3 regions of the Leuconostoc sp. LN180020 genome follow, and region 3 is predicted to be linked to each of the others. Evidence: riboswitches for the same ligand, from Rfam matches in the RefSeq annotation. Region 3 holds a riboswitch; each other region holds the start of a gene.
The links. A riboswitch is a leader RNA that binds a small molecule or an ion and turns the genes downstream of it on or off. The one in region 3 is predicted to bind lysine.
Positions count from the first base shown of each region.

Region 1: another riboswitch for lysine. It lies ahead of FAZ25_RS02080 (amino acid permease); the one in region 3 lies ahead of lysA (diaminopimelate decarboxylase).
Region 2: another riboswitch for lysine. It lies ahead of alr (alanine racemase); the one in region 3 lies ahead of lysA (diaminopimelate decarboxylase).

Region 1 covers NZ_CP039736.1:395,534-400,573, reverse strand. The annotation lists gene FAZ25_RS02100 (LCP family protein) at 1-1,083, opposite strand, end outside; gene FAZ25_RS02095 (DUF1634 domain-containing protein) at 1,100-1,462, opposite strand; gene FAZ25_RS02090 (sulfite exporter TauE/SafE family protein) at 1,474-2,301, opposite strand; gene FAZ25_RS02085 (hypothetical protein) at 2,420-3,076, shown strand; lysine riboswitch at 3,094-3,262, shown strand; gene FAZ25_RS02080 (amino acid permease) at 3,338-4,777, shown strand; gene FAZ25_RS02075 (DUF1146 domain-containing protein) at 4,920-5,040, shown strand, end outside.
Region 2 covers NZ_CP039736.1:464,692-469,731, forward strand. The annotation lists gene FAZ25_RS02420 (YdcF family protein) at 1-244, opposite strand, end outside; gene FAZ25_RS02425 (aspartate-semialdehyde dehydrogenase) at 262-1,359, opposite strand; gene alr (alanine racemase) at 1,394-2,506, opposite strand; lysine riboswitch at 2,585-2,752, opposite strand; gene FAZ25_RS02435 (isopentenyl transferase family protein) at 2,767-3,246, opposite strand; gene FAZ25_RS02440 (ABC-F family ATP-binding cassette domain-containing protein) at 3,406-4,962, opposite strand.
Region 3 covers NZ_CP039736.1:1,172,508-1,177,547, forward strand. The annotation lists gene FAZ25_RS06020 (VTT domain-containing protein) at 1-603, shown strand, start outside; gene FAZ25_RS06025 (hypothetical protein) at 641-1,189, shown strand; gene FAZ25_RS06030 (nicotinate phosphoribosyltransferase) at 1,186-2,562, shown strand; gene FAZ25_RS06035 (hypothetical protein) at 2,572-2,907, shown strand; lysine riboswitch at 2,966-3,140, shown strand; gene lysA (diaminopimelate decarboxylase) at 3,255-4,556, shown strand; gene dapD (2,3,4,5-tetrahydropyridine-2,6-dicarboxylate N-acetyltransferase) at 4,575-5,040, shown strand, end outside.

The sequences.
Region 1 (5,040 bases), 780 kb from region 3:
TTCGCCACCATATGGTAAGCCTGTCTTGGCTGCTTGTAGACCCAGTGCCTTTCTTGCTAAATCAGTGACACGTTGTTTTTCATGTTGCGGAATGACTTCATAAGAAACATTATTACCTTCTGCATCAGGATAACTCTCACCAACACCTTGCATGTGTTCTGTGACAATGTTATTTTTAGCTTTGATATATTTGCTAGCCATAGTTGTCATATCACCGAAGGTCAGATCAGTACGTACGTTTTTAGAAATGGTTGACATGAATTTATCATTCAACAGATTAGAAATATTCGCTGATTTCTTAATTAAACCTTCTAGGACTAAACGTTGACGTTGTTGACGACCATAATCACCATTAGGATCGTCATAACGCATTCTTGAAAAGGCAAGAGCAGCATCGCCATCCATAGTTGCTCGTGAGGCTGACCAAGTCTTACCATTGTCATCAGAGTGTTCAAATTTAGTGCTGTCTTTATGGAAACGATAAAGATTGGGCCCATAATCATGGGCAGTTTCTTGGCTGTATGTAAAATCAATCGGGGACTTAACCGAAATGCCACCAACCTGGTTAACCATATTTGATAAACCGCCCATGTTGACTAAGGCATAATAATCAATTGGAATATTCAAAAAAGATTCGACAGTTTTAATGGACGTTGCGGTGGCGCCATAGGCGTACGCGGCATTCAATTTTTGAGGAAAAGTATTTTCATAACCGACAATCGATACCATGGCATCGCGTGCCAATGAAATAAGGGTTGTTTTCTCGGTTTTAGGGTTAATAAGCAACAACATCATCGAGTCGGTGCGCCCACGATAGGTACGTCCCAATTCACCTGTATCTGTGCCATATAGCAAAATCGAAATAGGACGGCCACTTTTAATAACATCTGAGACATCACGTGATTTTTTTAAACCAGCACCAGCATATGATTTATCAAGTGCACCTTTGGTGTTATGGATGGCTTGCCAAGCAAATAGACCAATAACGAGGACAATAACGGTAATAACTGCAAAAATAATGTTACGTAGCCTATGACTAGGGGCAGAATAACGCTTAGAACGTGAATCATTTTTGGGATCCATGATTTTCTCCTGGTAGTTAATTTTGGCCAATAAACATGGCAAGCATGAGGATGAAAAGAACAATTGTGGTGATTGTAACATATTGCCAATCTTTTATTGTATAAAAGGCATAAATAGAGGCTAACACGCGTAAGATAGGCGTTAAAATCAATAACAACAAGCCAAACATCATGATGGCGCCGGGTTTGAGTTGCACAGCAGCAACAATTAATGTATTGAATTGCTGTGGCCAATGATTACCTGATAGGCCGGTTTGTGCATTTGATAAGAGATAATATACAAAGCCAACCAGCATAATACTAACTGATATGACGACACCAATACGCAGGGTGACGCCAATTTGACGCTCAATATTTTTTTCTTTTTGTTTATCAAACATTGCTGTACTCCTTAATACAATGTTATGTTACAGGCCTTTAATAATAACTGGATACCAGCTAAACCAACAACCGGAATAAACAATTGGCGTAAGTGTCGTGTGGAGACATGGGGCATCATTCTTGCGCCAATGGTTGCGCCAACAATAATACCTAGTGCTATTGGGACAGCAATATCAGCTCGGATAGTACCGTTGAAAAAGTAAACCAAGGCACTAGCAGAGGCAGTGACACCCATCATTAAATTAGAAGTCGCACTGGAAGGCTTGAGTGGCATTTTCATGACAGAATCCATGGCAAAAACTTTAAACATACCAGAACCAATGCCTAACAAGCCAGACGCTAGGCCGGCCCACAACATAATCAGTGACCCCAAAAAAACATTTTCAACATGATAATTAATTTGCTTGCCGAGCGCTTTATCATAATAAGAAGCATTGAGTTGTAACTTGTGTGCCAGTTGGTTTGGCTTAGCCACCGTCTCAGATACTTGCTTGCCATATAATTTGCGCCACATACGAAAAGCCTGATACATTAGTAGGATACCAAAGAAAAAATTCAACCAAATTGGCGCAAAAAAGCCGGCTAAAATAGCACCCAGCAAGGCGCCGACAGTTGTAAATATTTCCAGAAACATGGCTGTGCGGATATTGAGTAAATCATCCTTTAAATAAGCAATAGATGCGCCAGAAGAGGTTGCAATGACTGCGACAATACTAGCACCGATTGCATAATGAATGGGTAGATTAAAACCAATGACTAAAATTGGTGTGACAACAATCCCACCGCCTAGTCCGAGTAAGGCACCCAAAATTCCGGCAAAAACGCCAACAGATAACATGATGATAATCGCTATAGATAAAGACACCTTTATGATACCGTCACTTAATTATTTTTTATTGTGTACATTGTATATAATGGTACAATTACTGTGATAAATAAACAAGAGAGTTAATGAAATGTTAATCCAGCCAGACAGATTAAGAAAATTATTGATTGTTGTTTTTAGTGTGTTGTTCTTAGTGTTAGCTATACAAGTCCGCTTTGACATGTTGTTCGTCCACGTATTAGATAATGGTGGCACATTAGTGATACAAAATTTGTTACCACATGCCTTGGCAATTTGGGTGGCTTTGGGTGGCCTTTTTGCACATTATTGGGTCATTGTCCTATTGAGCATAGGGTTAGCGTTATTTTTCAAGGCTATTAACTATCAAATTGCGATGTGGTGGTTTCTCATCACACAGTTTGCTGTGTTGCTATTAACAGGCGTATTATCACTTATACTCCAAGTCTATTGGTCAAATGGTTTAAAAATTGGGCCGATGATGCCGGATTTATTACTTGTTTGGTGGCTACAATTTTTGGCTGTGATTGTGGCTATCATTTTACCCAGAGTGTGCCAACACCAAAGAACACGTGTCATTATCACAACAGTTACTGTTGTGTTCTGGTTACTGATCTTGTTAGCACGTATGAAGTTTGCTGACATGCCACTGTCAAGTGGTATGGGTGCTTTATTCTTTGGTTATTTTTGGTGGCAATTGAGTGAACAACAATATCGTAAACGAGCCCAGCATTGGCGTTCTGTGTTGGAAATTGACACACAAATCTAAAGATGATATGATATTCAAGTTATCAAAGAGGTTGCAACCAACATGATTAGCGCAAATGAGTTCGCCAAGAACTGTGACTTTGCGTCAAAGGGGCGGTTGCCGAAATATCATTTAAGGCAGAATGATATTGGGCTAACAACTAATACTTGTTAGACTGTCACAGTGATGTGGTGTGCTTTGAAAAGTTACGATACAATGACTTTTTAAACCTCTTTCTATATAAGAAAGGGGCTTTTTATTTGCCCCGACAGGGAGATTTTTATGGCAGAACATAATGGTGAAATTAAACGTAATCTGAAGACGCGTCATGTGTCAATGATTGCGTTAGGTGGTTCAATAGGGACAGGGTTGTTCGTTGCTTCTGGGGCAACCGTGGCACAGGCTGGGCCATTCGGTGCGATTGTTGCTTATCTAGCAATTGGTGTAATGGTTTACTTTTTAATGACAAGTTTGGGAGAAATGGCAACATATTCACCTACATCAGGGTCATTTTCAGATTACGCAGGAAAATACGTTGATCCAGCATTGGGATTTGCTATGGGATGGAATTATTGGTTCAACTGGGCGATTACGCTAGCAGTTGATATTGTGGCGGTTGGTCTAGTATCGAAATTTTGGTTTCCGCATACACCGGCATGGATATTTTCTGCAGTCGCATTAATTCTTATCTTTTTAATCAATTTATTCTCTGTGGGTGCTTTTGGTGAAGCTGAGTTTTGGTTATCAATGATTAAGGTGATTACAATTATTGCCTTTCTGATTGTTGGTGTAGCAACTATTTTTGGTGTGATTCACTCAGATGTTAATGTGATGAAAAATCTTTCTGTTGGTAACCATGGTTTTGTTGGCGGACCACAGGCTGTATTATCAGTGTTTGTAGTGGCAGGTTTTTCCTTTCAAGGTACGGAGTTAATCGGGATTACGGCTGGTGAGGCACAAGATCCTGATAAGTCAGTTCCCAAAGCGATTAATCAAGTATTTTGGCGTATTTTGCTATTTTATATTTTAGCAATTTTTGTTATTTCAGCATTAGTTTATTATCAAGATCCGCGCTTACTCAGCTCATCAACGGAAAATGTGGCTGTGTCGCCTTTCACGATTGTCTTTAAAAATGCTGGAATTGCCTTTGCCGCTAGTTTAATGAATGCGGTTATTTTGACATCGATTGTCTCTTCAGCTAACTCGGGCTCATATGCCTCAACACGAATGTTGTACGCTATGGCACGTAAGGGGGAGGCACCTAAGATTTTTGCCAAAGTTTCGACACGTGGTGTACCGGTGTTTGCCTTGCTATTGACGACAGTTATCGGATTATTAGCGTTTATTTCAAATACAAAAGGTGGTTCTGTTGCCTACACATGGTTGGTAAATGCTTCTGGGTTAACTGGCTTCATTGCTTGGGTTGGCATCGCCATTTCACATTATCGTTTCCGTAGGGCTTATGTGGCCCAAGGAAAAGATTTAAACGCTTTGAAATATAAAGCGAAGTGGTTCCCGTTTGGCCCACTATTTGCGCTTGTGATTTCAATCGGGGTGATTATCGGTCAAGATCCAGGTAGTTTTACGCATTTGAATTGGGAAAAAATAGCTGTTACTTATCTCTCTGTACCGCTATTTGTCATTTTGTACTTTGGTTACAAAATAAGATATAAAACAAAAATGATTAAATTAGAGGCGGTTGATTTAAAACAACATCGCTAATGTCTTAAAGCCAGTATATGACTGGTTTTTTTATTGCTTTATTTTGTCAAGCAATGTTGTATTAGAATTTCAGTCATACGACTGCTATAATGGAACCACGAATAAATCAGTCGATAAGGTATCTGCCAATCAGGAGGACAAAATGGGACCTTTATTTATGTTATGTATCAACTTACTAGCGACGTATTTTGTTTTTTGGACGATTCGGCCGATTAACTTTGCTAAATTCATGCCCTACACACCAAAACAAGCGACTTTTTTAA
Region 2 (5,040 bases), 710 kb from region 3:
ACCAACTCATGCTGAATAATAATAAAAGACCAAAAATAACCGCAAGGGCCCCTACACAACTACCAAATCGATACCACACCAAACGATCGAATTGACCGAAGTACAAAACGCCTAGACTTAAGAACAGAACAATAAAAACCCCGTACGTGCCGACTGTCATCGTTGCGGGGTTTTCTCTAATTTGGTAGTATGACCCACCAATTAATAATACGATAAAAATAAAATAAACGATGGCTTCTTCCATAGGGCTATTGTATCATTTTAAAGCGTTTCAAATCTGTTTATTTCATTTTTAGGCACACGGACTAGGTCCAAAGCAACTAATCGTTCTGCAATTTGGACTGTATTCCAAGCAGCACCTTTTAATAAATTATCTGAAACAACCCACATATGAAAAGCATCATCACTTTCTAAATCTGGCCTTACACGGCCAACAAAGGTTTCACGCTTACCTTCAGCATGAATTGGTTGTGGATAAAGTTGCGATTTTGGGTCATCTTCTAACACGACGCCGGCAGCTTGACTAAGCGCCTTTTGAATACCTTCAGTTGTTGCACCAGCATGATCATCAGTTTCAAAGTAGACCGTCTCACCGTGACCAATTGGCACTGGTACACGTACAGCTGTTCCAGTCACTTTGACAGCCTTGGAATTCTTATCCCCAAACATAATCTTTTTTGTTTCATGAATCATCTTCCATTCTTCATGAGTATAGCCATCTGCTTCAAAAACATCAATCTGTGGCAAAAGATTATATGCTAATGGATAATGCTTTGCCGCACCTTTAACCGGTAAAATGTTTGCAACCATCTCTTCACCACGATTATAGGCATCTGTTTGTGTTTTAAGTTCTTCCAAAGCCGATTGTCCGGCACCAGAAGCCGCCTGATAGGTTGATACGATGACACGGCGTAAGCCATAAGCACGACGAATAGGTTCCAAAGCAACAACCATTTGAGTCGTCGAACAGTTTGGATTAGCAATAATTCCGTGATGATTGTTCAGTGCTGCCTCATTAACTTCTGGCACCACTAAGGGCACATCATCATGCATACGCCAGTAACTTGAATTATCAACCACAACTGCACCACGCTTAACTGCTTCTGGTGCAAATTGATGTGATACTGCACCACCACCTGAAGCTAAAACTAAATCAACATCATTAAAACTTTCTGGCGTTGTGGCTTCCACGGTTAATGCTTCGCCCTTGAACAGTAATTTCTTACCAGCCGACCGAGGTGAAGCTAATAATTTCAAATGCTTAACCGGTACCTTTGATTCTGCCAGCTGGGCAATTAAGCGTGTCCCAACAGCCCCTGTTGCCCCTAATATTGCTACATTATACTCACGCGCTACCATCTTACCATTCCCTCCCAGGTTGTGTTTCTCTCATCTAGTCTACTAAAATACGATGTAACCGATCTTGCATTCCGGTCATGATTTCCCACGGTGCCAGATCTGCATGCTGTGCGACATCTTCAATTGTGTTTTCTAACCCACCATCTTTTCCAATTAATGTCACTTTTGTACCAACTGGATACTCATGTGGTAAACGAATCATCAATTGATCCATTGCAACTTGACCAACAATCGGCGCATATTGCCCATCAACAATGACATGAAAACCAGTCATTTTGCGTAACCAGCCATCACCATAGCCAATTGGGACAGTCCCAATCCATTCATTTTCAGAGGTGGTGTACTTGTGTGAATAACTAATGCCTTCGCCGGCTGGTAATTCTTTCACAAAGTTCATTTCACTACGCAACGCCATCACTGGGGCCAGTTCTCGGCCATCCCACAATTCACCTCTTGATGGTTCGACACCATACAGTACGGTTCCAACACGAATAACCTCATGTGGTACTTCATTAGCATGATACATTGCTGCACCAGAGTTGGCGACGTGATAATATTCTGGTTCTGGTAAACCATCTGTCAACTTATGCCAACGCTGAAGTTGCATATTAAAATAGTCTGTATCAGCCGAATCTGATTCGGCAAAATGTGTGGCCAGTCCCACATAATCAAATATATCTCGATGAGCCTGCACATAGTCAATTGCCTCAGACAATGATTGTCGGTCTCTAAAACCAATTCTCCCCATCCCTGTATCGACACCTAAGGAAACATGTAATCGCTGTTCACCGGTGAGATACTGTGCTGCTTCTTGTAACCAATCAAGTGAGACAACAGTTGCCATAATATGTTGCACTGCCATTAGTTCAGCATACTCGGCGGGTGAAATACCCAAAATTAGTATTGGTGCAGTGATGCGTTCGTGGCGCAGTGCTAGTGCTTCGTCAATAATTGCAACAGCTAAACCATACACACCACCAGCAACTGCTGCTTTAGCTGTTGGAATTAAACCTAACCCATAGGCATTTGATTTAACGGCTAAGAAAATTTTTTCTGCACCCGAAACACGTTTGACAACAGCGACATTGTTTTTTAAAGCTTTTTGAGATATTTCAATTTGCGTCGGACGCGTAATCGCCTCTACCATGATTCACACTCTTTTCTCATAAAATAAAAATCCGCTTCTGCTGGGGGATAGCAGTCACGGATTACACTAAAAACTCGTTTCCGTCATAGCACCCCGCATATGCGACAGTGTAATAGCTATTAACTAGTACCCCAGCTAACTGATATGATAGTATCAGCGCTTCGGCCATATTCCCTTTGACACGTTTCATTGTATCTATCAATACTCCACGTGCGACTCATGTCTATGGCAACCTCTATGATTTTCTCATTGTTTTTATTTTATTCTAATGTTTTTATTTTGTCAAATGCTTTTACTATCTTCACTTTATCACGGTAAGGGGTTAACAATGCCAAAACAGCCAATTTATCGTATCGATACCACTGTTTGAGCCACTTGACATAAGGCCATATCTGTTGGTATTGTCTGGGACCATGATTCATGCGGGTATCTAGCCAACGCGTGATAAGCCGAAAAATATTCAGCCACAATGGCACATCCAAGACATAAATAATATCAGCTGCGCCAAACACGGCTTGCCCATGACGGTATTGAGTGCCTTCAATAATCCAATGGTTTTGGCGTAAGACATGATTTAATTCTGTTTGTCTTTCAGCTGGCGTTTTATGAACATCCCCAGTTACCATTCGATGCCAATTTAACGTATCCAACGCAGTAACAGGGATGCCTGTTTGCTTACTTAATGCATTGGCAAAAGTGGTTTTACCACTCCCAACTGGACCAATAATTCTAATCTTCATAAAAAATGCCACACTATCTCACAATTCCGGTTCCCTGATAGACAGATTCTAACTGCTCGTAATAAAAAGGTCGAGAACGGCTTTATTAGTAGCCTTTCCCAACCTTTTATTATAACTGCACCACCAATTAACCATTGCTGATGGATATACTTACTTATCTTAATCCGTTTCGTTCTTAAAGGATAACGCAGCGACGTTTAATTCGCGATCACCAAAGCCTTTAGTAAAGCTGACTTCGTGGGAAACAATAATAACATTTCCCGGAAATTTATCAATAGCTGAGCGCAAGGCGTTTTTTGTTCCTTCGTCTAAGTGGTTTGTTGGTTCATCAAGAATTAAGAAGTTACTTGGTTTCATCTCCATAATTGCCAATTTAACCTTTGTTTGTTCACCACCAGATAGTTGTTGTAATGGTTTTTGTGCATTTTCTGCATTAATACCCGCCGCAGCAAGACGTGTACGCAGTGCTTTGGGTTCTAAAGTTGGGAAGCGATCTTGCATCTCTTGCAGTGGCGTTTTAGCATCGTTATCCCATTCTAAATCTTGATCAAAGTAGTTAACAATAGCAGATGGTGAAAACTCTGCTTCACCATGTAATGCTGGAATAACACCCAAAATGGATTTAATTAATGTTGATTTACCAGCACCATTAAAACCCTTGAAAACAATTTTTTGGCCGGTCGTAATGGAGAAAGTCACCGGCTCTAGAACAGGTGTCACATAACCAACAGATAGATCACTAACGGTTAATGCATTAGCTGATTGCGAATTGACATAAGGAAAATTAAACTTCGCTTGCAACGTCTCTGATGGTGGATCGATTTTATCCATTCGTGCCAGCATCTTTTCTCGTGACTTAGCTTGTTTGGACGTTGACGCACGCGCTTTGTTTTTAGCAATAAACTTCTGCGCCTTTTCAATTTCACCCTGCTGTTTTTCATACTGGCGTAATTGTTGCTCTGCGCGCTCCTCTTTTTGGCGCATCGCCTTTTTAAATGAGCCACGGTACTTGGTGATTTTTCCAAAGGACAAATCAATAATTGCGTTAGTTACTTTATCCAGAAAGTCAAAATCGTGCGAGATAATTAAAGCAGCGCCTTCATATGTCTGCAAGAAATCTTCCAGCCAGGTAATATGTGCCACATCCAGATAGTTGGTTGGCTCATCAAGAATGATGACATCATCGTTTTCTAATAACAACTTAGCCAAAATCACTTTTGCACGTTGTCCGCCAGACATTTGCTCGAGTTCTCGGTCCCGGCCAATGGCCTCCAACCCAAGACCAGAAATAACGCGTTCAATCTGCGTATCAACATCATAAAATCCTGCGGCATCGAGTTCTTCTTGCATACGACCTGCACGCGTCAACAATTTGTCATTCATGGATTCAGCGTACTCATTGTAAAGCGCAGTGATGCGATCCTGCTTGTCATATAAGTCTTGGTAAGCAGTATGCAAAAAAGCTACCAAATTCATCCCATCTGGTATTTCTGCATATTGATCCAAGTAACCAATTTTCAGACCCTTTTGCCATTCAATCTTACCAGACAATGGTAGTTCTTGGCCTGTAATGATTTTGATAAGTGTTGACTTACCCGCCCCATTTTGTCCAACAATGCCCATATGTTCATTCTGTTGTAATTCGAAGGCTGCGTCTTCGTATAAAGTTTTTTCTGCGTAGGCCATTGAAAGGCCACTTACTTCTAATAATGCCATAAGTTTAAGTTTACCATAAATTATATGTCTGTGGTAATGGATCCTTTGTTATTTAACATCAGTTGAAAATTAACACGA
Region 3 (5,040 bases):
TACTTGATTTTATTTGCTATTATTTTTATTGAGACTGGTGTGGTCATTATGCCATTCCTGCCTGGTGATTCGTTGCTTTTTGCTGCCGGTGCCGTTGCAGCAACTTCTGCAGGTATTGCTGCTGGTTTAAATCATTGGGTCTTTATGGTATTATTCTTTATTGCTGCTGTTGCCGGTGATTCACTTAATTTTTGGATTGGTCGAACAGGTGGCTATCGCTTAGTTAAGCATCCAATTATTGGCCGCTTTATTAAGGAAAATCATATTCGAGAAGCTGAAGGCTTTTTCGAAAAGCATGGGGCAATGGCCATTATTATTGGGCGTTATATGCCAATTGTTCGTACATTTGTGCCATTTGTTGCCGGTATTAGTCAGTTTCCCTTTGTGCATTTCTTAAGAAACACAGTGATTGCTGCTTTTTCATGGAGTTTTATTGCGACTGGGGCGGGCTATATGTTTGGTAATATTCCCTTTGTTAAACGTCACTTCTCTGTTATTATTATCGGTATTGCCTTGGTGACTTTACTACCAACCATTATTGGGGTTATTAGATCACTAGTCATTAACCATCGTACAAAAAAAATTGATCAATCAAAAAAGTAAAGCTGCCTGAGGGTAGCTTTTTTAGTATAATAAGAGCATGAATAATATAGAAAAATTACAACAATTAACACATATAACAACAGCAGAAATCGCAGACGCACTTGATGTTGACGTGGCAACTGTGACAGCTTGGCAACAAGAAGAAAGTATGCCAACCGTCGGCGAATTTGAAGCACTAGTTGGCATTTTTTCAAGCCAGTTAGATGCGCAAGGTATTGTCACACAATCAGAAAAACATCCTATTCATATTCGCTTATCACTAGACTATCTGATGAATCTTGGGATAACAATGTCTGACTGGATTACACTTAAATGGGCATTTGAGGGACAATGGTCCGGCTTTAATCTAGCAGTAGGCTTCTTTGATAAAGGTCATTTGGTGCGCGTTGTGACGTCGCCAGAAGAATTTGTGTCTGCTTTTGCAGGGTATTTAATTTTACAGACTGAGGGTGAATTTGAACCCTACATTGATGAATTTGACGATGACAAACTATATGACTGGCGTCTGATTAAAGTAGCTGGTGATCGTTTTGAAGATGTTACGCAAATGTTAATATCGACTGACTTACCGGAGATAACCTTATGACAGAAAATCTCATTTTGGCCACTGATGCTTATAAATTAACACATCATCTACAATACCCAACTGACATCACGAAACTATACTCTTATGGCGAGGCACGTGTTGGCGGGCGTTTTGATACAGTGAGTTGGTTTGGTTTGTCAATGATTCTACATGATTACTTTAGACAGCCAATTACGGATGAAATGATTGATGAAGCTGAGAGAGTAGCAAAACAGACGTTTAATACGACCGCTTATTTTAACCGTGACGTTTGGGAAAAAGTAAAAACGTTGGGCTATTTTCCTGTGAAAATTAAAGCATTACCTGAAGGTATGACAGTGCCAGTAGGTAATGCCTTGTTTACAATTGAGTCGACACAGGATTGGTTTGCAACAAGTTTAAATGCTTTGGAAGTTGTATTAATGCACGTTTGGTATCCAACGACTATCGCAACAAATTCTTTATACATAAAAAAAAGTTTGCAACCCTTGTTTGAAAAAACAGGCACACTAACAAATTTACCAGTTGCTGTTAACGATTTTGGATTACGTGGCGCAACATCTTTGATGTCTGGAAAACGTGGCGGGGCAGCCCATTTATTACATTTTCAAGGTTCAGATAATATGGCTGCTTCAAGTTATTTTGAGGCAGTTTACGGTGTTTCAGGTCGCGCGGCATCGGTCTGGGCAACCGAACATTCAGTAGCCACAGCTTACGGTCCGGGAGAAGGTGAAATAGATTATGTTAATGCACAACTTGATCGGGCACCTGATGATGCGATTTTATCAATTGTGATTGATTCATATGATGCGCTAAATTTCGTGACCCATGTTATCGGATCAGCGACGATTAAACAACGAATACGTAGCCGTCAAGGTCGCATTGTGTTACGACCAGATTCTGGTGATCCTGAAATTATTGATTTGCAGGTCTTGAATTTGCTTGCTGATATCTTTGGAACAACCTTAAATGATAAAGGCTATCGTATTTTGAATGACAATGTTGGTATTATTCAAGGCGATGGTATGAAAGCAGATACAATTGTGTCATTATATGAAACCATAATAGCTGCAGGTTGGTCAGCTGACAATCTCATTGTTGGGTCAGGTGGTGGGCTTTTGCAAGAAGGATTCACACGTGACACGGAAAGATTTGCAATCAAAGCCGCTTACGCAGAAACAGCTGATGGGCGTCACATTAACATTCAAAAAAATCCTAAAACAGACATGACCAAAGCGTCCAAAGCTGGTTTATTGAAAGTCATTCTAGATGGTAATACGATTAAAACAGTAGCGCAAGATGTAGCTGGCGATGATTTGTTAGCGACTGTTTATGAAGATGGGAAACTCTCGGCGATTGATGGTCCAAGTATTATTCACCGTGCTAGTTTATGAGGTCAGTTAATGAATTATCAATTTAAAAAAGCAGCAGATATCAATCAAAATGTCACAACGCAGCATTTAGACGAAAAGGCTGCAGCACAAGCCTATCGGGATTTAGAGTCAAGAGAAAGACAACCAAAAACAGAGGTAGATACTACGCTAGTCGGTCATGGCATTCAGGCTTTAGCAACAGAATCAGCTATTGGCAAAGATGAACGTCAAGCGAAAGTATTAGCGCTTTTTAATAATGGTATGACGAGCTATATTGATTTAGCCTTTGAAATGAATTTAGCTGAATCAACAATTCGACAGTATGGGCGTGAATTAGGTTTAAAATTTATTGATACTGAATATTAGATTAAAAATTTGACATTTTTTAAACTGTCAGTTATGATTAAACCATAATAAAAATATAATTTCACATAGAGGTCGCGATAGACATAAGTCGCTTATCTGAGCTGTTGTAGCAGCCATGACGTTAAGCAAAAGGGGATATCGCCGAAATAGATAAAAACTACTACTTTGTCTGTTGGGCTAACAATTAATAATTGTTAGACTGTCGTTACATGTAACGGTGAGCTATGGAAACTGTCAAAATTGCTAAGCAAAAGCCTTTTGTCCGTGACCATGTCTCGAACAAAGGGCTTTTTATGTTGATAATGATGGCATATGATACTAAATCTATATGTCGTTTAGGAGGGCACATGAATTATCCAACAAATGAACAAAATCACCTCACCATTGACCATGTTGATGCGGTTGACCTTGCTAGTACTTACGGTACACCACTTTATGTTTATGACGTGACTAAAATTAGGCAAACAATGCGAGCATTTAAAGCCATTTTTGAAAAAGAAAATGTCCCATACATCGTTAGTTATGCTTCAAAAGCATTTGCGACAAAGGCAATTTATCAAGTGGCACAGCAAGAAGGCATTCACGCAGATGTTGTTTCAGGTGGGGAACTTTATACTGCTATTCAAGCTGGTTTTAACCCAAAGCACTTAAGCTTTAATGGCAATAATAAAAGTTGGGATGAACTGATGATGGCTGTTCAACAGGGTATTGGGACAGTTATTGTGGATAATTTTTTGGAGTTGCAATTATTGTCTGAAATCGCTGAAAAATGTCAAGTAGTACAAGATATTTTGTTGCGTATTTCACCAGGAATATCGGCCCACACCCATGAATTTATTAGCACCGGTCAGCAAGATTCAAAATTTGGCTTTGATTTACTAACCGGTCAAGCGAAGGCAGCGTATGATATTGCTAGTCAAGATAGCCATTTTCACCTACGAGGTCTACATGCGCATATTGGGTCGCAAATTTTTGATGTCACTGGCTTTGAAAAAAATGCTGCCTTATTAGCAGATACAGCACAAAGTTGGGGATGGCAGCCGGATATTATTAATGTCGGGGGCGGTTTTGGTATTCGTTATACTGATGACGATGAACCACTACCAGAAAGTGACTATGTAAGTGCTATTATTCGTACCTTAAAAGGAAAAGCAGCCGAGTACGATTGGAAAATGCCAGAAATTTGGATTGAACCAGGACGTTCAGTGGTAGGTCCAGCAGGACAAACGCTTTACACTGTTGGCGCGCGAAAAGACATTCCTGATATGCGACACTATATAGCAGTCGATGGTGGTATGGGAGATAATATTAGGCCTGCGTTATACGAGGCTAATTATGAAGCGGTTTTAGCCAATCAACCAAATATTCCAGCACAAGAAGTGGTACGTGTTGCTGGAAAATATTGTGAATCTGGCGATGTTCTTGTTTGGCAACAAAAATTGCCCAAGACGCAAGCAGGTGATATTTTATCCGTCTTAGCAACAGGTGCTTATGGGTATGCAATGGCTTCAAACTATAATCGCAACCCACGTCCAGCAGTTGTTTTTGTGGAAAATGGACAGCATCAGCTTGTCGTTGCACGCGAAACATATGAACATATTGCGGCCCTGGATCGTGACTACACGCTATCAGCAAATATGACACATTAAAATTGGGAGAAAAATAATATGACAACAGCAAATGATGCACAACAATTAATTAATTTTATTGCTAATGCGAAGAAAGTAACGCCCGTCAAAGTGACTTATAAGGGTGTATTAACTGGCGAAATTCCAGCCACTGTGCAACAGTTTGGTGGTGTATCTTTTGGACAATTAATTGGGGATTGGTCAGAAATTCAACCGTTAATTGCAGCATTGCCGGCCGAAAATGTGTTTGTCGAGAATGATGCACGAAATTCAGCTGTACCACTACTTGATAAAAAGGCTGTCAATGCACGTATTGAACCAGGAGCAATTATTCGAGAGCAGGTAACAATAGGTGACAATGCGGTGATTATGCTAGGTGCTGTGATTAACATTGGTGCTGAAATCGGTTCAGGAACAATGATTGATATGGGTGCCGTTTTGGGCGGAAGGGCAATTGTTGGCGAACAATCACATATTGGTGCTGGCGCTGTATTAGCAGGCGTAA